DNA from 3 places in the Priestia sp. FW507-14D1A genome. Region 2 is predicted to be linked to each of the others. Evidence: riboswitches for the same ligand, from Rfam matches in the RefSeq annotation. Region 2 holds a riboswitch; each other region holds the start of a gene.
The links. A riboswitch is a leader RNA that binds a small molecule or an ion and turns the genes downstream of it on or off. The one in region 2 is predicted to bind thiamine pyrophosphate.

Region 1 (3,280 bases), on a different contig from region 2:
AAGAAGAACTCCTCCTGAAATCGTTGAGCCTGAACGAGAAAAACCTGGCCAAAGAGCAATACATTGAAACAGTCCTATACCCAGTGCTTGTCCATAAGACATTTGGTCCACCGTCTCTACACGCGGACGTTTAGGTCCAAACAAATCTGCTAGAATCATTAATACAGCTCCGACTACTAAGCCAATTAGCACCGTATTTAAAGAAAACAAATGTTCATCAATGTAATCATCAAACAAAAGTCCTAACACTCCTGCGGGTAACAAACCAACAATTACCTGCATTAAATTCAAGCGATTTGTCGGTCCAATTGGAGCAGCTGGCTTTTTTCCCAATCCTAATAAATTAATGAAACGATCTTTAAAAATAACTACTACTGCTAAGATCGACCCTAGCTGAATAACAATTTTAAATGTATTAGCTACTGGAGATGAAAATAATTCTTTGGAATTCAACCATAGGTCATCCACAATAATCATATGCCCAGTTGACGAAACAGGAGCAAACTCTGTTAAACCTTCTACAATCCCTAAAATGATTGCTACAATAATTTCCCACATAAAGCTATGTACCTTGCCTTTCTTTCAAATTAATAAGCTTATCGCTTCGTTTTACATGCTCAACTATTTTCCTAATTTGACACTTGCTTTTTTATCATAATTGTTAAAACTATGAAATACAATGTGTATTTGCAAAAAGATAAGAATCTTTAATAATTTGTAATAAAAACCTTACATGCTATAATCAAAAAACACGATATCAGCTTTTATTTACTTTAGAAAGTAGTCACTATGTTCGGTATAAATTCCGGCCCCTTAGCTAAAAATGAATCATCTAGACTATTTTTCTTTAGTGTGAAAAAATGACTAAATCATTATGTTTTTTCCATCTCCTTTACTGTCATCTATCATTTTAATCAACTAATGCTTGCTTATACGGCATATCCCCTAAGTAATTTGAAACTTTTTTCTCTCTTTACTCGTATATAGTAGTATCTTTTTTAGGAGGCTTTTTACTTATGAATGGAAATGTACGTACAATGAAATGGGTCACTGCTGGGTATGAAGCCTTGCTGGGAATTCCTTTAATTGGCGCCGGGATTGTTATGGGCTTTAGTTATACTCCTCTTTTTATTGGATTTATTCTTCATGCTATCACGCTCATTTTAGCTAATAGACGAGGGTTATCTGCGTATGGAAACATACTAGGGATTGTTACTTCACTGGTTGCTTGGATTCCATTTTTAGGGTTTATCATGCATATTATTACAGCTATTGTGATTGCAATTGATGCCGCTAGACAACGTTAATTGTCTAGCTTTTTTTATTTAAGGGTTGATTTTTTACCGAATGATGGTAAACTTAAGCCGTAAATTGAATAATTTGAATGTTATTTCTACTAGGGGTGTCTGATAGCTCAGACTGAGAGAAGAGTGCAATAAAACTCTTTAACCCTTTGAACCTGATTTGGGTTATACCAGCGGAGGGAAGTAGTCTTGAAAAGAATAGTATATGTTTATTCTTTTTTCGCCTATTCCATCGGGTTCTGTCTATCACAGAACCCGATTTTTTTATGGTTCGGTATAGCTACACTTTATGCGAAACCGGAGGAATATGTAATGTCAAAACAAAACGTATCAGTTTCTATGAAAAAGCCTTTTCCAAACAGTCACAAAGTATATGTCCAAGGATCCAGAGAAGACCTTAAAGTGCCTATGCGTGAAATTCATCAGTCTCCTACTACAGGATCTTTTGGGGAAGAAGAAAATAGTCCCGTACGTGTATACGACACGAGCGGTGTTTATACAGATCCCTGTTATGAAATTAATTTACAAAAAGGATTACCGGCTCTGCGCGAAAAGTGGATTGCAGAACGAAACGATGTAGAAACATATCAAGGCCGTACGGTTCAGCCACAGGATAACGGTTATTATGATGGTGATCCAAGAGATCAGTACGAGCGCTTTATCACTAATCGTTTACCGTTGCGCGCGAAAAAAAATCAAAATGTAACGCAAATGCACTATGCGAAAAAAGGAATCATCACGCCCGAAATGGAATTTATCGCTATTCGTGAACAGATGGATCCTGAAGTCGTGCGTGAAGAAGTAGCAAGAGGACGTGCCATTATCCCTAATAATATCAATCACCCTGAGAGCGAACCGATGATTATCGGCCGCAAATTCCACGTGAAAATCAATGCTAATATCGGAAATTCAGCTATTCGTTCAGCTATTGAAGATGAAGTAGAAAAAATGACATGGGCAACGCGTTGGGGAGCCGATACAATTATGGATTTATCAACAGGAAAGGATATCCACACAACGCGCGAATGGATTATCCGCAACTCGCCTGTTCCTGTAGGGACCGTTCCTATTTACCAAGCGCTTGAAAAAGTAAAAGGTGTAGCAGAAGATCTAACGTGGGAAGCATATCGCGATACATTAATTGAACAAGCTGAACAAGGTGTTGATTACTTTACTATTCACGCAGGTGTTCTTTTACGCTATATTCCTCTGACAGCGAAACGTACGACAGGTATTGTTTCACGCGGAGGATCCATCTTAGCGCAGTGGTGTTTAGCTCATCATGAAGAGAACTTTTTATATACTCGCTTTGAAGAAATCTGTGAAATCTGTAAAGCATACGATATTTCTATTTCACTTGGCGATGGACTACGTCCTGGTTCCATTGCAGATGCTAATGATGAGGCACAGTTCGGTGAATTAGAAACGCTTGGTGAATTAACTAAAATTGCTTGGAAACACGATGTTCAAGTTATGATTGAAGGTCCTGGACATGTTCCTATGCACCTCATCAAAGAAAACGTAGATAAACAAATGGAAATATGCCAAGAAGCTCCCTTTTATACTCTTGGACCGCTTACAACCGACATCGCTCCAGGCTATGACCATATTACATCAGGTATTGGGGCTGCAATGATTGGCTGGTTTGGGACAGCTATGCTTTGCTACGTAACGCCAAAAGAACATTTAGGTCTGCCGAATAAAGAAGACGTTCGAGAAGGCGTTATCACCTATAAAATTGCTGCGCATGCCGCTGACCTAGCAAAAGGCCATCCAGGAGCACAAAAACGCGATAACGCGCTGTCTAAAGCAAGATTTGAATTTAGATGGAATGATCAATTTAACCTTTCACTAGATCCAGAGCGCGCAAAAGAATATCACGATGAAACACTTCCCGCTGAAGGTGCTAAAACAGCCCATTTCTGTTCAATGTGTGGACCTAAATTCTGTTCGATGCGTATTTCTCAAGATATTCG
Region 2 (3,280 bases):
GGCCTCTTCTGCATTTTTTGCTCCAGCAGTGTTAGGCAAAAGAGTGAAACGCTTCACATCAAGCGCTTCTAATAAATTAGGCTGATTTTGATCAAAAATATCCATTCGTCTAACAGCAAATGTTAAAATTTCGGTCTCCGACTCTTCTACCGCTTGACGCTGAGTCGTAAAGTCTGGAAATTTCCCTGTTCCTAATAATAAACGTGAATTAAATGTATATTGTCCAATTTTTAACATACTCTTCATCCTCCTCCTACAAATGAAACGACTTCTAATGCATCTCCATCTTTCAAACTTGCATCACTATGTTCTTCTTTTTGTAAAATATTCTTGTTTAGCTCAACAATTACCACTCGTTCATGCAGGTTCTGAGCCTGCAACAAGTGCTGAACCGTTTCAATTTCATCTCCAACAGTAACGGTCTTACCATTAATGATTAGATTCAATGAACTCCCTCCATTACTCTAGTTAGCTGAAATGATGTAAAAAATGAATGATTCGGCTTTTTCCCTAACAAAGCATCAGCCATAATTTTTCCAGTTGCAGCACTTAATAAAATACCATTTCGGTAGTGGCCAAACGCCATGTGTAGATTCGCTATTTCAGGATGCTCTCCTAAATAAGGCCAGCCATCATTTGTTTGTGGACGAAGACCTGCCCATGCTTTTTCAAATGTAGCATCTTTAATAGCCGGCAGAAGCGCAGAAGCTTTATTCAGCAAAAATTGAATACCTTGTGCAGAAACCGTCTTGGTAAAATCATGCTGTAGCTTAGTTGCCCCTATTACGATTCTTCCACCAGTCTTTGGCACTAAGTAAAAACCTTCATCTAAAAAAATCGTTTTAGAAAGCAGTGGCTTATGACTTTGCAGAGCAATACACTCCCCTTTTACAGGAAACACCTGACCTAAATGTTCAGAAGAAATAAAGCGTTTAGCCCATGAGCCTGCTGCAATAACTACTTTTTCTCCATAAAAAGAGCCTTTGGACGTCTGTACACCTTTTACCGTTTCATTTTCCATAATAAGAGAATGAACGTCACAGTATTCGAATACATCTGCTCCGTGATACAAGGCTCCATGAGCAAGAGCCTGGGTTAACTTAGCCGGAGCTAGCTGGCCGTCTCCCGGTATTGTAATGGCTCCGTATATGTCTGGAGAAAGCCCGGGTTCTAACAAACGCGCTTCTTTTACATCGATCCATCTTACATGTTCATCCCACCGGTGATGCTGAGCGGCTTTTTTCTTTAATACGTGTGCATCTTCTTCAGTTACAGCAACTTTTAATAAGCCTTTTTGAATGAGCTCTACGTCGATGGCCGTTTTTTCTTTTAGTTCCTTCACCAGTTCGGGAAACATGCTTCTGCTCTTAATAGCAAGGTCTAAAAGAGGACCTTCTTCATCAATTTCAGCTTGAGCACCTAAAATACCAGCGGCTGCACTTGAAGCTTCACAACCAATTTGATTGCGTTCAAGAATAGCTACTGACGCTCCTTGTTTTGACAAATGATAAGCGATAGAAGAGCTGATTATACCTCCTCCGATTAACAGTACATCATAATGCTGCTTCATTTTCTCCACCTCCAGATGTCCATATATGAGAATATTGTTTAATCGCTTTAAGGGGATCTTGCGCAAGCATGACACCAGACATCACAGCTATACCGTGTGCTCCTGTTTGCAGCACCTCTTTGGCATTTACAGGTGTAATTCCTCCAATGGCAATAACCGGTATCTGCACAGCATCTACTACTTCTTTTAGCGCTGCTATCCCTCGACTTCTTAATCCTTTTTTTGAATGTGTTGAATAAATATGTCCGTATAGAATGTAGTGAGCACCATCTTTTTCAGCTTCTAAAGCCTCTTCCACAGAGTGAACTGACTTTCCGACCATGAGAGAAGGAAATGCGTCTATAACAAACGAAACGTCTAAACTATGATAGGCAAGCTGTACGCCTTTTGCTTTTAAAGCATGCGCTACATCAACTCGATCGTTCACAATAATTTTAGAGCAACAAAATGGCAGGCTTTCTAGTAAACATTGAATCTGCTTTGCCGTTTTTTCTTTTTCTCTAATATGAACGGCGCCCGCAAAAGGCGCGATAGCTGTTAAAATTTTTTGAAGCTCTTCGATTGGCTGCTTATCTGTTGTAATGACATGAAATTTAGGAATATCCACATGATCGAAACCTTTCCATTCAGAATAAAGAGAAATTTCAATCACTTCATCTTGTGTAGAGGGCTTTATTACATACAAAAAACCACTCTACAACGTAGAGTGGTTAGCATGCATCTTTATGTAAACATGATCGCCACTTCCCTACGCTGGTCCAAACCAGATCAGGTTCAAAGGGTCCGAAATACATTCGTCTCAGCTTCAAAAGCTCCCCTAGTGATTGCTATTTATTGATTTTGTTTTCGTACTTAAAATTATAACACAACTAGATGTAAATACAATATCCCTTTATGCTCTTACGGCTCTCTTCCTTTTATAGAGGTATCTTTTAGGCTTCTTTACTAAGAGGCTCGGCGCACCGCATCATTCTGCTTTTTATATGGTTAGTAATCGGTATAGTCGTCGAATTCTTCTTTGTCTTTTTCCTTTTTCCGATCCCATATAAACAGCAGGAGTAACATAATAAAAGTTAGAATATAAAAACCGTAAAAAATAAATGCTGCCACAACATTTATAAATAAAAATAAAAAACCGATGATCTGACCTGCAACAGCTACAATCAACAAAATGTATTTCCAAACTTCTGCTTTTCTATCCATTCTCTACTTCTCCGTCTTTTTGTTTTTCCCTACTAGAAACGTTCTCTTTACTTAAATAAAAACGTCCCTGCCAGTAAACCGACTGTAAATAAACCAACTGTTCCAAATGCTGAAATCCCCACGTACGCCAACATTTTTCGATAAAATTTTTCTCGAATTAACTGTACGGTTTCCACACTAAACGTTGAAAAAGTGGTAAAGGCACCAAAAAACCCAATGCCAATCATTAAAAATATTGAATCATCATAAGCATGACTCGGAACCTTTCCATAATAACTACCGTAAAAAAGACCAAGTCCAAACGCACCGAGCAAGTTTACAAACAGCATTGATACTGGAAAAGGAGGGTTTGAAACTGTTTTTGTAACTTTTAAACCCAAAAGATAACGGCATATTCCTCCAGCTGCCCCGCCAAGTGCCAAGCTCACTATGCTCATTTACTTCACCTCATGTACTTTCACTAAATTTTTTCCTGCCGCTTCACCGCATAGATAGCCTGCTAAAGCA
Region 3 (3,280 bases), on a different contig from region 2:
TTTAGACATGTATGTTTTATTTATCTTCGATTGAGGAACATAAAAAGTAATAAAGGAGATGGATAAAATGAATGAACAAAAAATTGCTAAAAAAGTAAACGAAGTATTAGAAGGAAATCGTGTAGGAACATTAGCTACAGTTGTAAACAACAAACCCCACTCTCGCTATATGACATTCTTTAGCGATGAAGATGGTATCGCTCTTTACACACCAACAAATATCAATACACATAAGGCAGAAGAAATCGAAGCCAATCCGAACGTGCACGTACTATTGGGCTACAGCGGCGAAGGATATGGCGATCAATACTTAGAATTATCTGGTACAGCTGTTCTTCGTACTGGTGATCAATTAAAAGGACGTATATGGAATGATCACATGAAAGAATGGTTTGACGGTCCAAATGACCCTGAGTATGTTGTTCTTGAAATTACGCCGAACGAAATTCGCTTTATGAATGAAGGCGAAGAAACTCCTCAAACTGTTCAGCTATAATAAAAAAAGCGCACAGTGTGCGCTTTTTTTATTTTCCTACCGCTTCTTTCAATTGAGCTGCTTTTTCTTTTGGAGACGCTGCTAAGCTAATCGCGGTAATAATAGAAACGCCATCTGCACCTGCTTCTACTACTTGTTTGGCATTTTCAGGCGTGATCCCGCCGATTCCTACAATTGGAAAGTCAATATTCTGGTTTCGCACTTCTTCAATTAACTTTGTACCTTGCACTGCTTTTGCGTCTTTTTTTGTAGACGTAGGAAAAACAGGTCCCATTCCTACATAATCCGCCCCGTCTTTTATCGCTTGCTGCAGCTCTTGTACATTATGAACAGAGACGCCTACAATTCCTTTTCCTATTTTCTCTCGAACAATATGAGCTTTTTCATCTTCTTGTCCAATATGAACGCCATCTGCTTGTAAGCGGATCGCTAAGTCAAGATCATCATTCACAACAAAAGGAACGCTGTGCTGCTGACAAATTTGCTGAAGTTCCTTCGCCAGCTGATATTTCGCTTCTCCTGTTAAGGCACCCTCGCCTTTTTCACGGAATTGAAACACAGTAACGCCGCCTTCAATTGCTTCTTTCAACACTGCTCTCGGATCTTTTGTACAGTTATTGCTGCCCATTATAAAATAAACTTGCAGCAGCTTTTTGATTTCTTTGTTTGTCATTTTCCGGCTCCTTTTAACGTTGATGTACTCTTGCATATGATTCAATATCCTGCCCAGATAAAAGATAAAGCTGGTTTAACAGCTCAATTTGAAAGCTTCCCGGCCCTTCTTCACCTTTTTTCGCTGCGGCGATTTCACCTGCCACTCCGTAAAAACTTAAAGCAGCAACGCTTGCCTCGACATATTCTTTTTCTACAGCAGCGAAAGCTCCTATAATTGATGTCAGCAAACATCCAGTCCCCGTCACTTTCGTAAATAACGGGTGACCGTTGTCTACTGTATACGTTTTGTTTCCATCTGTGATTACATCTTGTTTACCGGTAATAACAATCACTGTATCTAATTTGTTCGCTGCTTTCTCAGCAAGTTCAATGACGTCTCCTTGCCCTTCTAATGAATCAACGCCTTTAATGAGCCATGACTCGCCTACTACATTCGCAACTTCAGCAGCGTTACCACGAATAACTGCCACATTTAATTCTTCTACAAGCTGACGTGCTACTTCTGTACGAAACGGTGTCGCTCCGGCTCCTACAGGATCGAAAATAACCGGCACGCCATTTTCATTTGCTGATTTTCCTGCTATTCTCATCGCTTCTACTTCTTGAGCCGTCAGTGTACCTATATTTAAGACAAGCGCTCCGGCGATTCGTGCCATGTCAGCCACTTCTTCTTTCGCATAAGCCATAACAGGTGAAGCTCCTAGTGCAAGCAGTCCATTTGCTGTAAAGTTGGTTACCACAACATTCGTAATATTATGAACAAGCGGACTTATGTCTCTTACTTTCTCTAATTGAGCTGAAATTTTACTAATATCCATGTTTTTTCACTCTTTTCATTTAGTTTTAACACTGCAAAAAAGACAAAAAAGCACCTTGCATGCGCAAAGTGCTTTGGTATGTACTCACATTCCCTGCGCTGGCATTATCCAACAGGTTCAAATGGTCAACAGGCGTCCCTGTACTCTCAGCCTGCCCCGCGCAAGCTCCCATACTATTCTTGTTACGTTTAAAGTTTACTATTAACCTTTTTTATTTGCAACCATTTCACTGTTTTGCCGATAAAATAAAGCTTCTCTATAGGCTGAGTGGCGCTTTAAAGCTTACACCATTCCTCAAAGAATAATCAAAAGACCTCCAGTAAGCTACTGGAGGTCTTCTATTCCCTAAGAATTCTATCATTTTTCCTTATGGTTATTTCTCTTGAACCGCTTGATTTCTCACAACTGTTTTTCTGTCCTTCCCTGCTCTTAAAGATAAAAGAAAACAAAGAAGCAGTACAAGTGCAGCTGATACGTACGGATAATTAATGTTTATATCAAAGAGAAAGCCTGCTACAACGGGGCCAATAATATTTCCAAGACTTGTATAAGCAGAATTTAGTCCGGCTACATATCCTTGGTCGTCTTGTGCCATCATCGACATTTGCGTGCTGATTGCCGGACGTAAAATATCTGTTGCTAAAAAAACGATAAATGTCACAACAATAATAAGCCAGTACGTGTGCACAAATAGCGTAAGTAAAATAAAAAGTCCCGTCATCATCAAGCAAAACGAAATCACTCTTTTTTCACCAAACTTATTTAAAATCCATCCAAAAATCGTAACCTGCACTACAGCCCCCGCAATAGAGCCGAACGTAATAACAAACGCAATATCTTTTGGCGTAAAGCTAAATTTATGATCAACAAATAGTGAAAAAATCGTTTCATAATTGGATAATCCAAACGATGTCACAAAAACAATAATTAAACTTAAAAAATAAGGTTCTTTATAAGAATTCATAAGCTGCAGTAGCAGCCGCTCTTCTTTTGGATTCTCATTGTTTGAAACAGTATGATTTTGTACAGGACGAGACTCTGGCAAAACAAGAAGCGTAATCACTGCAGCCAAGCCTCCTGCTACTGCGGCCATATAAAATGGTACACGCATGCCGTATTCAGCTAAAAAGCCGCCGATACCGGGTCCAATAATAAATCCTGTTGTAATCGCCGCCGTCACATAGCCCATTCCTTTAGCGCGTTCTTTAGCAGACGTCACGTCCGCTGTATAGGCCATAACAGCAGGCATAATGAGCGCGGCCCCAACCCCGCCTAACATTCTCGATACAAA

Region 1: linked by a shared signal. The riboswitch ahead of thiC (phosphomethylpyrimidine synthase ThiC) and the one ahead of AC3WJG_RS24095 (thiamine phosphate synthase) in region 2 are both predicted to bind thiamine pyrophosphate.
Region 3: linked by a shared signal. The riboswitch ahead of thiM (hydroxyethylthiazole kinase) and the one ahead of AC3WJG_RS24095 (thiamine phosphate synthase) in region 2 are both predicted to bind thiamine pyrophosphate.

Annotation. Positions count from the first base shown of each region.
Region 1 is NZ_JBYSWQ010000017.1:21,203-24,482, forward strand. Features, by position in the region: gene AC3WJG_RS25900 (undecaprenyl-diphosphate phosphatase) at 1-558, opposite strand, end outside; gene AC3WJG_RS25905 (hypothetical protein) at 1,017-1,307, shown strand; TPP riboswitch at 1,389-1,503, shown strand; gene thiC (phosphomethylpyrimidine synthase ThiC) at 1,617-3,280, shown strand, end outside.
Region 2 is NZ_JBYSWQ010000011.1:12-3,291, reverse strand. Features, by position in the region: gene AC3WJG_RS24110 (thiazole synthase) at 1-237, opposite strand, end outside; gene thiS (sulfur carrier protein ThiS) at 243-446, opposite strand; gene thiO (glycine oxidase ThiO) at 443-1,570, opposite strand; gene AC3WJG_RS24095 (thiamine phosphate synthase) at 1,554-2,177, opposite strand; TPP riboswitch at 2,299-2,399, opposite strand; gene AC3WJG_RS24090 (hypothetical protein) at 2,558-2,773, opposite strand; gene crcB (fluoride efflux transporter CrcB) at 2,821-3,210, opposite strand.
Region 3 is NZ_JBYSWQ010000005.1:161,269-164,548, reverse strand. Features, by position in the region: gene AC3WJG_RS18420 (pyridoxamine 5'-phosphate oxidase family protein) at 68-496, shown strand; gene thiE (thiamine phosphate synthase) at 525-1,169, opposite strand; gene thiM (hydroxyethylthiazole kinase) at 1,183-1,989, opposite strand; TPP riboswitch at 2,063-2,171, opposite strand; gene AC3WJG_RS18405 (MFS transporter) at 2,363-3,280, opposite strand, start outside.